Regions from separate parts of the Uliginosibacterium sp. H1 genome, predicted to be linked through region 3. Evidence: predicted binding sites of a transcription regulator. Region 3 holds the regulator's gene; each other region holds the start of a gene.
What was found. The regulator LexA, encoded in region 3, represses DNA repair genes until DNA is damaged. The targets are predictions, from matches to a motif close to ACTGTATNTANATACAGT.
Positions count from the first base shown of each region.

Region 1: a site for LexA is predicted at 1,617-1,634, ahead of imuA (translesion DNA synthesis-associated protein ImuA). Genes of this name have one in related genera too.
Region 2: a site for LexA is predicted at 2,302-2,319, ahead of VVD47_RS12920 (ATP-dependent helicase). Genes of this name have one in related genera too.

Region 1 is NZ_JAYXHR010000001.1:439,546-443,551, reverse strand. It holds gene ligA (NAD-dependent DNA ligase LigA) at 1-1,506, shown strand, start outside; gene imuA (translesion DNA synthesis-associated protein ImuA) at 1,668-2,369, shown strand; gene VVD47_RS02010 (Y-family DNA polymerase) at 2,255-3,889, shown strand; gene VVD47_RS02005 (error-prone DNA polymerase) at 3,886-4,006, shown strand, end outside.
Region 2 is NZ_JAYXHR010000002.1:711,625-715,630, reverse strand. It holds gene VVD47_RS12920 (ATP-dependent helicase) at 139-2,211, opposite strand; gene VVD47_RS12915 (response regulator) at 2,657-4,006, shown strand, end outside.
Region 3 is NZ_JAYXHR010000001.1:803,395-807,400, forward strand. It holds gene VVD47_RS03675 (histone deacetylase family protein) at 1-700, opposite strand, end outside; gene VVD47_RS03680 (YdeI/OmpD-associated family protein) at 802-1,068, opposite strand; gene VVD47_RS03685 (hypothetical protein) at 1,099-1,287, opposite strand; gene lexA (transcriptional repressor LexA) at 1,337-1,999, opposite strand; gene VVD47_RS03695 (rhamnogalacturonan lyase) at 2,237-4,006, shown strand, end outside.

The DNA of each region.
Region 1 (4,006 bases), 360 kb from region 3:
TACATGCGCCGCGACGACTTCGACAGCCTCAATGCCAGGCAGACGGAGGCCGGCGAGAAGACCTTCGTCAATCCGCGCAATGCGGCGGCCGGCGCCGTGCGCCAGCTCGACCCGAACATGACGCGCAAGCGTCCGCTGAGCTTCTTCGCCTACAGCATCGGCGAGACCTCCGGCTGGACCTTGCCGGCCCGGCAAAGCGAACTGCTGGAGGCGCTGGAGAAGTTCGGCTTCCCGGTTTCCAGCGAGCGTACGGTCGCGCGCGGGGCAGAGGAGCTGGTCGCCTTCCACCAGCGCATCGGCGAGTTGCGCAACCGGCTCCCGTTCGACATCGACGGGGTGGTCTACAAGGTGGACCTCGTCGAGCAGCAACAGAAGCTCGGCTGGGTGACGCGCGAACCGCGCTGGGCGGTGGCGCACAAGTACGCCCCGCAGGAAGAGATCACCCGCCTGCTGAACATCGAGATCCAGGTCGGCCGCACCGGTGCGCTGACGCCGGTGGCCAAGCTGCAGCCGGTGTTCGTCGGTGGCGCGACCGTCACCAACGCGTCGCTGCACAACGAGGACATGATCCGCCGCAAGGGCGTGAAGATCGGCGACTGGGTGGTGGTACGCCGCGCGGGCGACGTCATTCCGGAAGTGGTCACCGCAGTGGTGGATCGCCGCGACGGCAAGGAGACCGATTTCGTCATGCCGGAAACCTGCCCGGTGTGCGGTTCCCACGCCATGCGCGCCGAGGACGAAGCGATCACGCGCTGCACCGGCGGCCTGTTCTGTGGCGCCCAGCGCAAGCAGGCGCTGCTGCACTTCGCCAGCCGCCGTGCGATGGACATCGAAGGCTTGGGCGACAAGCTGGTCGAGCAACTGGTGGATGGCGGCATCGTCAAGACACCGGCCGATCTCTACAAGCTGGGCCTGCTTTCTCTCGCCACGCTGGACCGCATGGCGGAGAAGTCAGCGGCCAACGTGCTGCAGGGCATCGAGCAGAGCAAGAACACCACGCTGCCGCGCTTCATCTACGCGCTGGGCATTCGCAACGTGGGCGAGACCACGGCCAAGGAACTGGCCCGCCACTTCGGCAAGCTGGACAACCTGGTCACGGCGAAGGAAGCCGCCTTGCTGCAGGTGCAGGACGTCGGGCCGATCGTGGCGAACAGCATCGCCGCCTTCTTCGCCGAGCCGCACAACGTCGAGGTCGTCGAGCAATTGCGTGCCGCCGGCGTGCACTGGACGGAAACCGAACCGGCCGAACAGGCGGCGGTCCTGCCCTTTACCGGCAAGACCTTCGTGCTGACCGGCACGCTGCCCAGCCTGAGTCGCGACGAGGCCACGGCGATGATCGAAGCCGTGGGCGGCAAGGTGTCCGGCTCGGTATCGAAAAAGACCCACTACGTCGTGGCGGGTGCCGAGGCCGGCTCCAAGCTGGACAAGGCGCAGCAACTGGGCGTTACCGTGCTGGATGAGGAGGGCTTGCGCGCATTGCTGGCGCGCGGCCCTGAGCAGGAGTGACCTGGCGGCGCTAAGGCCGCAGATTCTGTTGAAGATGAAAGGGCCGGCTTGTCCGGCCTTCTTTCTTGCTGGCTCCTTGCAGGACAAAGGCCACTGGCAAGCACGCAATAACTGTATAAAATCACAGTATTCGTTTGCTGCTTTTGCTTTGTCGCCCTGCTATGTCCCTTGCCCCGATCCCGCTGGAAAACCTGTTGTTGCGCCCGGATCTCTGGCGCGGCGACCGGCTGGCCAGCCTCGGCACGGAGCCGGTCGCCAGCGGTTTCGAAAACCTGGACGCTGAACTGCCCGGCGGTGGCTGGCCGCGTGGCGGGCTGATCGAACTGATGGCCGGACGGCAGGGCATCGGCGAGATCTCCTTGCTGCTGCCTGCCTTGCGCAGGCTGGAAGACAGCGCGCCCATCGCGCTGGTAGCGCCGCCTGCAATGGCCCATGCACCAGCCTGGGCTGCGGCGTTTCCACTGTCCCGCCTGCTGGTCGTGGAGGCCGAAGGCGACGACATCGCCTGGAGCACAGAACTGCTGCTGGCCAGTGGCGCGCTAGGCGCCTTGCTGGCCTGGTTGCCGGCGAAGAGCAGCAACAAATCCCTGCGCCGACTGCAGCTTGCCGCGGAAGGCCGGCTCAGCCTCGCTTTCATGTTCCGCCCGCCGGGCAGCGCAGGTCAGGCGTCCCCGGCCCCGCTGCGCCTGCAACTGGCAGGTGCCCGCCAGGGGCTGCGGGTGGATGTCTTCAAGCGGCGCGGCCCACCGTGCAACCACAGCCTGCTGTTGCCCGTGGAGCGCCCCGTGTCCTGGCAACGGCGGGCCACTGCCGGACCGTCCGTCACGCTGCCGTCCACGCGAACACTCGAGCTGGTGCGATGACCCCGCTGTGGCTGGCGCTTCATTTCCCGCGCTTCGCGCTGGAGATCTTCGAGCCCTCTGGCGGCCCGGACGACTTGCCAGCTGCCTGCGTGCAGCAGCATGTGGTGGTCTGCGCGAACGAGGCAGCTGAAGCGGCGGGGATATACGCCGGCATGCGCCTGTCCAGCGCCCTGGGACTGGTGCCGGATCTGGCCAGCCACGAACGGGAGCCAGCCCGCGAAACCGACGCCCACTTCCGGCTGGCGTGCTGGGCAGGCGGTTTCTCGCCGCATGTCAGCCTCTCCGGTTTCGATGGGCCCGACACGCTGCTGGTCGAAATCGGCGGCTGCCTGCGGCTGTTCGATGGACTAGAAAACCTGTGCGCGCTGATCCGCCAGGGGGCCATCGAGCAAGGCTACAGCCCCTGCTTGGGGCTGGCCCCCACGCCGCTCGCCGCAGAATGGCTGGCGCGAGGTGGGGAGGAGGGCGCTGCCGGGCAAGCGGGCCTGCGTGACCAGCTCGGCCGATTGCCGGTCGGCGTGCTCGGCCTGAAACAACGCGAGCGCGACACCTTGGCCGCGCTGGGGATCGAGCACCTGGGTGGCTTGTTCGCTTTGCCATCCTCCGGCCTGGCGAGACGTTTCGGCACACGCCTGCCGCTGCAACTGGCACAGGCGCTTGGCGAAGTGCCTGACCTGCGCCTGCCTTTCGCTTTTCCTGAGCACTTCGAACAGAAGCTGGAACTGCCGGCCAAGGTGAGCGTATCCGCCATGCTGTTGTTCGCGGCAAGGCGCCTGCTTGCCAGCCTGTCGGGATGGCTGGCCACACGCGCGTCCGGCATCAACGAATGCACGCTGGTGATGCTCCACGAGGATCTACCGCCCAGTAACCTGCTGCTGTCATTCGCAGGCGCTACGCGCGATCTTTCGCGCATGGAACGCGTGCTGCGGGAAAGGCTTGCGAACTGGACCCTGCCGGAGGCCGTGACCGATTTGCGGCTGGAGGCCCGCGATGCAGTCGTCATCGCCGGCAGCACAGCCGGCTTGTTCGCCCAGGCCGGCGCTCACGAGCTGGAGCCGGTGATCGAACGCTTGCGCGCACGCCTGGGCAAGGAGGCCGTGCATGGGCTGGCGCTGAACGCTGACCACCGCCCGGAGATGGCGACACGCCCGCTCACGCAGGATCAGGCAGGGGGCAAGACACAGGGGCAAGGAAAGACAAACAGCCCCGGCCCGGCACGCCCTCTGTGGTTGTTGCCACGTCCACGCCGCTTGCGCCAGCACGCCGGCAAGCTCTGGCACCAGGGGGCGGAATTGCAGCGACTGACCGGCGCGGAACGCATCGAGAGCGGCTGGTGGAACCACATTGCGGGTGATGTGGATGCAGACGACGCCATCAACGAGGAGGGCAAACCGGGAAGCACCGTCGACGACTTTGCCGATGTGCGTCGCGATTACTACGTCGCCGTGAACGATGCCGGCGAGTGGCTGTGGATCTTCAACGACGGCCGGCAATGGTGGCTGCATGGCGTATTCGCATGAGCACGCTGCCCGACTACGCCGAGCTGCATTGCCTCAGCAACTTCAGCTTCCTGCGCGGCGCGTCCCAACCCGGCGAGCTGGTTCTGCAGGCACGCCAGTTGCGCTACCAGGCAATTG
Region 2 (4,006 bases), on a different contig from region 3:
GTGTGATGTTGGGCTTCGCTTCGCTCAACCCAACCTACGTCCACAGCGAGGCGCCGCGCAGAAGGCGGTAGGTTGGGTTGAGCGCAGCGAAGCCCAACACATCAAGCGTGAAACCGGATTGCCCTTTCGCAAGATCTTCTACTTCCACATCGCCCGCATGCGCGCTGCCAGATCGATGACCGCCTGCGGCGGCGGCACGGCCGGCGTGTTGAGGTCCGGCGGCTTCGCCACCGGCCAGGCGTGCGGCTGGAACAGCGGCAGCAGGCTGGCGGGGATGAAGCGGGTGCAGTTAGCGTACAGATGCCGGTCGCCCTGCGCCGATTGCTGGGTGACGTAGAAGCGCTGCGGCGTCATGACGTGCAGCGCGTCGCGCGCGCGGGTCATCGCGACGTACAGCAGGCGGCGCTCTTCCTCGATCTCGGCGCTGCTGCCGGTGGCCATGTCGGACGGGATGCAGCCGTCCACCGCGTTGAGCAGGAACACCACGTCCCACTCCTGGCCCTTCGCGGAGTGGATGGTGGACAGGATCATGTAGTCCTCGTCGCGCAGCGGCACGCCGGATTCGTCGCTGGTGGCGTCCGGCGGGTCTAGTGTCAGCTCGGACAGGAAGCGCTCGCGCGTCGGGTAGGTGGCAGCAATGCGTTCCATCTGCAGCAGGTCGCCGGCACGGATGTCGGCGTCCTCGTGCTTGCGCGCCATCTGCGGTTCGTACCACTGGCGCACGCGTTCGAACTCGCTGGGCCAAGCGGATTGCGGCGTGCGCAGCTGTGCCACCAGGGCGACGAACAGCTCCCACTCCGCGCGCGCCTGCGCCGGCGGCACGAAGGCCGCCAGCGCTGCGGCGGGATGTTCGGCCGTGCCGGCGACGTCCAGTACCTTGCCCGCGGTCTTCGGGCCGATGCCGGCAATCAGGTGCAGTACGCGGAAGCCGGCGACGCGGTCGCGCGGGTTTTCGATCCAGCGCAGCACGGCCAGCAGGTCCTTGATGTGCGAAGCCTCGAGGAACTTGAGGCCACCGAACTTCACGAAGGGCACATTGCGGCGGGTGAGCTCGACCTCCAGCTGCGCGCTGTGCGTGGCGGCGCGGAACAGCACCGCCTGCTTCTTGAGGATGGTGCCGGCCTCGCGCTGCTCCAGCACCTGCTCCACGACGTAACGCGCCTGCTCAGCCTCGTCGCGCACGGTCACCAGCAGCGGCTTGCCCTTGGCGGCCTTGTCGGTCCACAGGTCTTTTTCGAAACGCTCTTCGGCAAGGCCGATGACGGCGTTCGATGCGGCGAGGATGTCCGGCGTGGAGCGGTAGTTGCGCGCCAGGGTGACGACGCGCGCCGGTGGCTCGAACTGCTGCGGGAACTCCAGGATGTTGCGCACCGTCGCGCCGCGGAAGGAATAGATGGATTGCGCATCGTCGCCCACCACGGTGAGCCCACGCCCGTCCGGTTTCAGCGCCTGCAGGATGCTGCCCTGCAGCCTGTTGGTGTCCTGGTACTCGTCCACCAGCACGTAACGGAAGCGCCCGCCGACGCTGGCCGCGAGCGAGGGCTCGGTGAGCATCTGCGCCCAGTACAGCAGCAGGTCGTCGTAATCCAGCACCGCCTGTTGCTGCTTGGCCTCGACGTAGCGGCTGAAGAGGGTGCGCAACTCGTCCTCCCATTCCGCGCACCAGGGCCACACGTCCGGCAGCAACTCGCCCAGCGGCACGCCGGTGTTGATGACCTGCGAGTAGATCGACATGCAGGTCTGCCTGGTCGGAAAGCGCTTGTCCTTGCTCGACTGGCCGAGATCGTGGCGCACCAGGTTCATGAGATCGGCCGAGTCCTCGCGGTCGTGGATCGTGAACGACGGACTCAGGCCGAGCTGCGAGGCGTACTCGCGCAGCAGGCGCGCACCGATGCCATGGAACGTGCCAGCCCACTGCAGGGCCGCGCGGGCGAGGTTCGACGCCGGGCCGTCGAGGCTGGCGACGATGCGCTCCACGCGGCGGCTCATCTCGAAGGCGGCGCGGCGCGAAAAGGTGAGCAGCAGGATGGCCTGCGGGTCCGCGCCCTGCGCGATCAGGTGCGCCACGCGGTGGGCCAGCGTGTTGGTCTTGCCGGTACCGGCGCCGGCGATCACCAGCAGCGGCGCGTCGCCATGCAGCACGGCGGCGCGCTGGTCGTCGTTGAGACGGCTGAGGTAGGCCGGCGTATCACCGGGCGGCGGAGCGGACATGGACGGAAGCAAGGCCTTGCGATGGATGGGGCAACGTCAGGAGGTTCGGTGGCAACTGCGGGCATGGCGGGCACCACCGTCGGCGCGCGAACTGTATGAATGAACAGTAGCCGTGGCAAGGGCCGTGCGCATCTTTTTCGCACACCCCCGCCCTGTGCGCCCGTGGTCGTGACCGATTCGACACCACGGCCGCCAGGTGATGCCGGACAGGTCACCGAATAGGAGCATTCCTACAAGGGCGGCCCGTCGGACACGAGAGGATTCCCGGTTTGTTTTCAGCAGCCAGCGACGAACGATGCGCAGCGCGCCCCGCCCCGAACGGGCCGCAACGGCAGCATCCTGCCGCATGGCATGACCCACCCAGCCGGCTACACATCCGACAACAACATCGAGACAAAGAGGAATTGCTGTGACGATCTTCCGATGGTCAAACGGTGAGCAGACCGTGAATTCCCTGCAGACAGCGCATGCCCGCGATTCCGGCCGCGCCGCCCGCTCCGGTGCACCGCTGCCACCGGGACCGATGGCAGCCTTCGTCATCAAGATCGTGGCGGTCATCGTCATGGCAGTGGCGTCCTGGCAGGCGCTGCAGGTCCGCACCGAGGCGCGCAACTACGTCGAGCAGCTGCGCCAGGCCATCGCGCTGCGCCAGGCCACCTTCTCCTCGCTGCAGGATGCAGAGACCGGGCAGCGCGGCTTCCTGCTCACCGGCAAGGAGTCCTATCTCGAACCGTACAACGCCGCCAAGGCGCGCCTGGCCAGCCAGTTGCGCGGGTTGGGGCAACTGGCCGAGCGCGGCACGCTGGACAGGGAATCGGTGGACGCGCTGAGCCAGCTGGCCAGCGACAAGATGGCCGAACTCGAAGAGACCATCACGCTGCGCCGCACCGGCAGGACCGAAGAGGCGCTGGCGATCGTCCAGTCCGACCGCGGCCGGGCCTCCATGGATCGCGCCCGTATCGTGCTGGCGGAGGCGGAGCGCGTGGAAATTGCGCGCATGGCGGAACGGGAACAGGCCTGGCAAAGCGCGGCCGACCTGTCGGCGATGATCACCTGGGGCGGCGGCGGCATCGTGCTGCTGGTGATCTTCGCCTCGGCCTTCATGACCTCGCGCGACTACCGCGCCCGCCAGCTGACCGCCTGGGTGCGCAACGGCCAGACCGGCCTGGTGACGCAGATCCAGGGCGAAGCGCGGCTGGAACTGCTGGCCGACAAGGCCCTGGCCTTCCTCGCCGGCTATGCGGATGCGCGGGTCGGTGCCATGTATGCGCAGGAAGAAGGCATCCTGCGCCGCGTCGGGCGCTATGCCACCACCAGCGGCGGCGATTCGCTGGCGCAGACCCTGCGCCCGGGCGACAGCCTGGCTGGCCAGGCCGCCAAGGATGGCGTGGCCCTGCACGTACGCGATGTGCCCGATGGTTACCTCGACGTCGCCTCCGGCGCCGGCCGCGGCAAGCCGCGCGAACTGCTGGTGGTGCCGCTGCTGGACGACGGCGTGGTGCAGGGCGTGCTGGAGCTGGGCTTCTTCCGCAAGCTGGAAGCGGCCGACCGCGAGCTGCTGGAACGCGTGTCCGAGCAGCTCGGCGTCGCGGTGCGCTCGGCACGCGATCGTCGTCGCCTGGTCGAGCTGCTGGAGGAGACCCAGCGCCAGTCCGAGGAGCTGCAGGCCCAGCAGGAAGAGCTGCGCGTCAGCAACGAGGAGCTGGAGGAGCACGGCCGCATCCTGCGCGCCTCGCAGGCGCAGATGGAAGCGCAGCAGGCCGAGCTGGAGCAGACCAACTCGCAGCTGGAGGAG
Region 3 (4,006 bases):
GGAACATTTCCAGCGCCGGCAGCCATTTCTCCTCCACCAGCGCACGCACCGCATCGCCGCGCGTACCTGCCGGCAGCGGAGTATTGCGCATGTTGTCGTCCAGGGGCTTCGTGCCGCTGTATGGATAGAGCGGGTGCTGGAAGAAGCTGAGCATCATCGCCCGTGACTCACCAGCCAGAATGTCTTCCGTACCGTTGCCGTGGTGCACATCGAAATCGATCACGGCCACCCGCGCCAACCGATGATGTTCCAGCGCGTGGAGCGCAGCGATGGCAACGTTGTTGAAAAAGCAGAAGCCCATCGCGCGCATGCGTTCCGCATGGTGCCCGGGCGGGCGTACTGCGCAGAACACCGAGCGCACGTCGCCACCCATCACGAGGTCCACGGCTTTCACGCCAGCGCCTGCCGCCCGCAATGCGGCCTTCAGGGTTTGCGGACACATGGCAGTGTCCGGATCCAGGTGAGTGATGCCGCGTTCAGGTACGGCGGCATGGATGTCGTCGATGTACTCGTCGGTATGCGCGAGCAACAGGTTCTCGCGACTGGCTATCGGCGCCTCGACACTGTCGACGTACTGGTCCAGCCCGGAAGCGATCATCTGGTCGCGGATGGCCGACAGGCGATCCGGCGACTCCGGGTGCATGGCACCCATGTTGTGCTGCCAGCAATCGGGGTGCGTGATGAAGGCGGTGGGGGTCAAGAGAAACCTCCGCGATGCGACGCCGCCAACTCTGTCACGGTCGCCGCGACGACACAAGCCGGCGATGGTGGCCGGCAGCAGCCAAACGGCCGCCCGCCCCCTTAATCGGCGTGCCCGCTCCGGCGCGCCGGGCGCCAGGGCATGTTCATGTACACGTCGCCCCGCGCCAGTTCGTCGAGCATCTGTTCAAGCCGCCGTTGCTGGGTCTCTGGCAGGCGTGCGCGATTGATCCAGCCAAGGTAGTCATTCTGCTGGTAGCCCGGCCGCCCCCGGTAGGCGTCCAGCAGGCGCTGGTGTTCCAGCGCCTGGCGCACGAAATCCGGCATCGGATGGCGTTCGCGCTTGAGTCGGGCAAAAGCTTCGCTCATGACGTCCTTGCTTTGTGCAACGGTTGGCGATCAACGCTTGATGCCGAGGCGCGCCTCTTCGTACTGGGCCAGCAGGCCCCAGCTACGGCCGCGGCGACGCACCACTTCGAGAATGGCCAGGGGACGGATGCTGATCCGCGCAGGCCGGGCCGGCGGACAAGCCTGGGAGACGCGAGAAGACTGGGCGGGGACGACAGCGGCGAGATGACGGGCAAACATGGCGGACTCCTGTGATGCGTGCGGACAGCAAGGGGCGGGATGAACGGGCTCAGCGGGCGAAACCATCGCGGACCAGGCCGACGGCAAGACCTTCGATGGCCAGCGGGGTATGGGACGGGTCGACCAGGATCGGCGCGTAGTCCGGATTCTCGGCAATCAGTTCGACGATGCCGTCACTGCGCCGACGCAGCCGCTTGACGGTGACGTCATCCTCGACGCGGGCCACGACGATCTGGCCGTCGCGGGCCTCGGCAGTGTTGTGTACCGCCAGCAGGTCGCCGTCGAGAATGCCGACGCCAGTCATGGAGTTGCCCCGCACGCGCAGCAGGTAGTCGGCGCGCGGCATGAACATCGCCGGATCGATGGCGTGGCGGGATTCGATATGTTCCTGCGCGAGGATCGGCGAGCCGGCGGCGACCCGCCCCACCAGCGGCAGACTCAGGCGCTCGGTCACCGTGCGCAGGTGCGCATCGAGGCGTTCGCTGACCTGTTCGAGCATGCCTTCGGGCAGGCGGATACCGCGAGCCGAACCGGGCTCCAGGCGGATCGCGCCTTTCTGCGCCAGCGCCCTGAGATGGCTTTCAGCCGCATTGGGCGAGGCAAAGCCGAAGGCAGCGCCGATGTCGGCGCGGGTGGGCGGCATGCCCTGCTCCGCCATGTAACGGCGGATGAAATCGAGGATGGCTTGCTGGCGAGCGGTCAGGGACTGCATGCGGAATCCTTAAGCGGGCTACTGTTTTTTCATACAGTAATTGTATTTTTATACAGCTCCGCCACAGAACGCAAGCCCTTGCGTGAATAATCGCTCGCTGCTGGCTTTGCCGTGGTGCAGCGCGGTTTGTCGTGTCAGAAAAATTCGTACATGATTCCCGGAGCTGACGCTGCACACGAGATGCACGCGGCGCACGTGCAGTACAAGAAGAAACACATCCATCCCGGAGGAGACACCATGAAACTCAAGCACCTTGTGGGTGCTGTGGCAGCGTTCGGCCTGAGCGCCGCCGCACATGCCGCCACCGACTATCCCAGCGGCTACACCAAATGCGTCCAGAACACCGGCGCGACCTGCACGTTCAGCGGCACCCGCTCGGTGGCGCTCGGCAAGTCCGGCAGCTTCGTCTACGGCACCTTCACCAACAGCGTCGTCTGTAGCGGCAGCAACTTTCCGAGCAACAGCTTCAGCAGCTCGGCCTGGTGCTCGTACTCGAACAGCACGAGCAGCGGTTCCAGTTCCTCTTCGAGTTCCTCGAGCTCGTCGAGCAGCAGCTCCTCTTCAACGAGTTCATCGTCGAGCAGCTCCTCATCCAGCTCCAGCTCCAGCTCCAGTTCGACGTCGTCTTCCTCCTCGTCTTCTTCGAGCAGCAGCTCCAGCTCGACCTCATCCTCTTCCAGCAGCTCGTCGTCGAGCAGCTCCGGCGGCAGCACCAATGGCAAGCAGGTCGAGCGCCTGAACCGCGGCGCGGTGGCGGTGCAGACCAGCGGCGGCGTGTTCCTGTCCTGGCGCATGCTGGCCACCGATCCGGATGGCATCGGCTTCAACATCTACCGCAACAACAGCAAGCTGAACAGCAGCCCGATCACCACCGCGACCAGCTACCTGGATTCCGGTGGCTCGTCGAGCTCCAGCTACTGGGTGGTGCCGGTCGTCAATGGCACGGAGTGGACCGGTGAGAGCCCCGGCAGCGTCTGGAGCAACCAGTACAAGACGGTGAACCTGTCGCGTCCCTCCGGCGGCACCTCGCCCGACGGCGTGGCCTACACCTACTCGCCGAATGACATCAGCGTGGCCGACCTGGATGGCGACGGCGCGCTGGACATCGTGCTGAAGTGGGATCCGTCCAACGCCAAGGACAACTCGCAGTCGGGCTACACCGGCAACGTGTTTGTCGATGGCTACAAGATCGACGGCACCCGCCTGTGGCGCATCGACCTCGGTCGCAACATCCGCGCCGGCGCGCACTACACGCAGTTCCTCGCCTATGACTTCGACGGCGACGGCAAGGCAGAAGTGATGATGAAGACGGCCGACGGCACCAAGGACGGTACCGGCGCCATCATCGGCAGCAGCAGCGCCGACTACCGCAACAGCAGCGGCTACGTGCTGTCCGGCCCCGAGTACCTGACGGTGTTCAACGGCCAGACCGGCAAGGCCATGGCAAGCACCGACTACCTGCCGGGCCGTGGCACGGTCAGCAGCTGGGGGGACAGCTATGGCAACCGCGTGGACCGCTTCCTGGCCGGCGTGGCCTACCTGGATGGCAAGCGTCCGAGCGCGGTCTTCACGCGCGGCTACTACACCCGTGCGGTACTGGTGGCCTGGGACTACCGCAACGGTTCGCTGAGCCGCCGCTGGACCTTCGACAGCAACTCGTCGGGCAACAGCGCATACGCCGGCCAGGGTGCCCACAGCCTGTCCATCGCGGACGTCGACAACGACGGCAAGGATGAAATCATCTTCGGCGCGGCCGCCATCGACGACAACGGCTCCGGTCTGTACTCGACCGGCCGCGGCCACGGTGACGCGCTGCACGTCTCGGACTTCAACCCGGCCCGCTCCGGCCTGGAAGCCGTGATGCCGCACGAGTCGCCCAGCGCCTATGGCAGCCACGGCATCGAGATGCGTGACGCACGCACCGGCTCCATCATCGCCAGCATGTCGGGCGAGGGTGTGGACGTGGGTCGTGGCGTGGTCGGCGACATCGACAGCCGCTACGCCGGT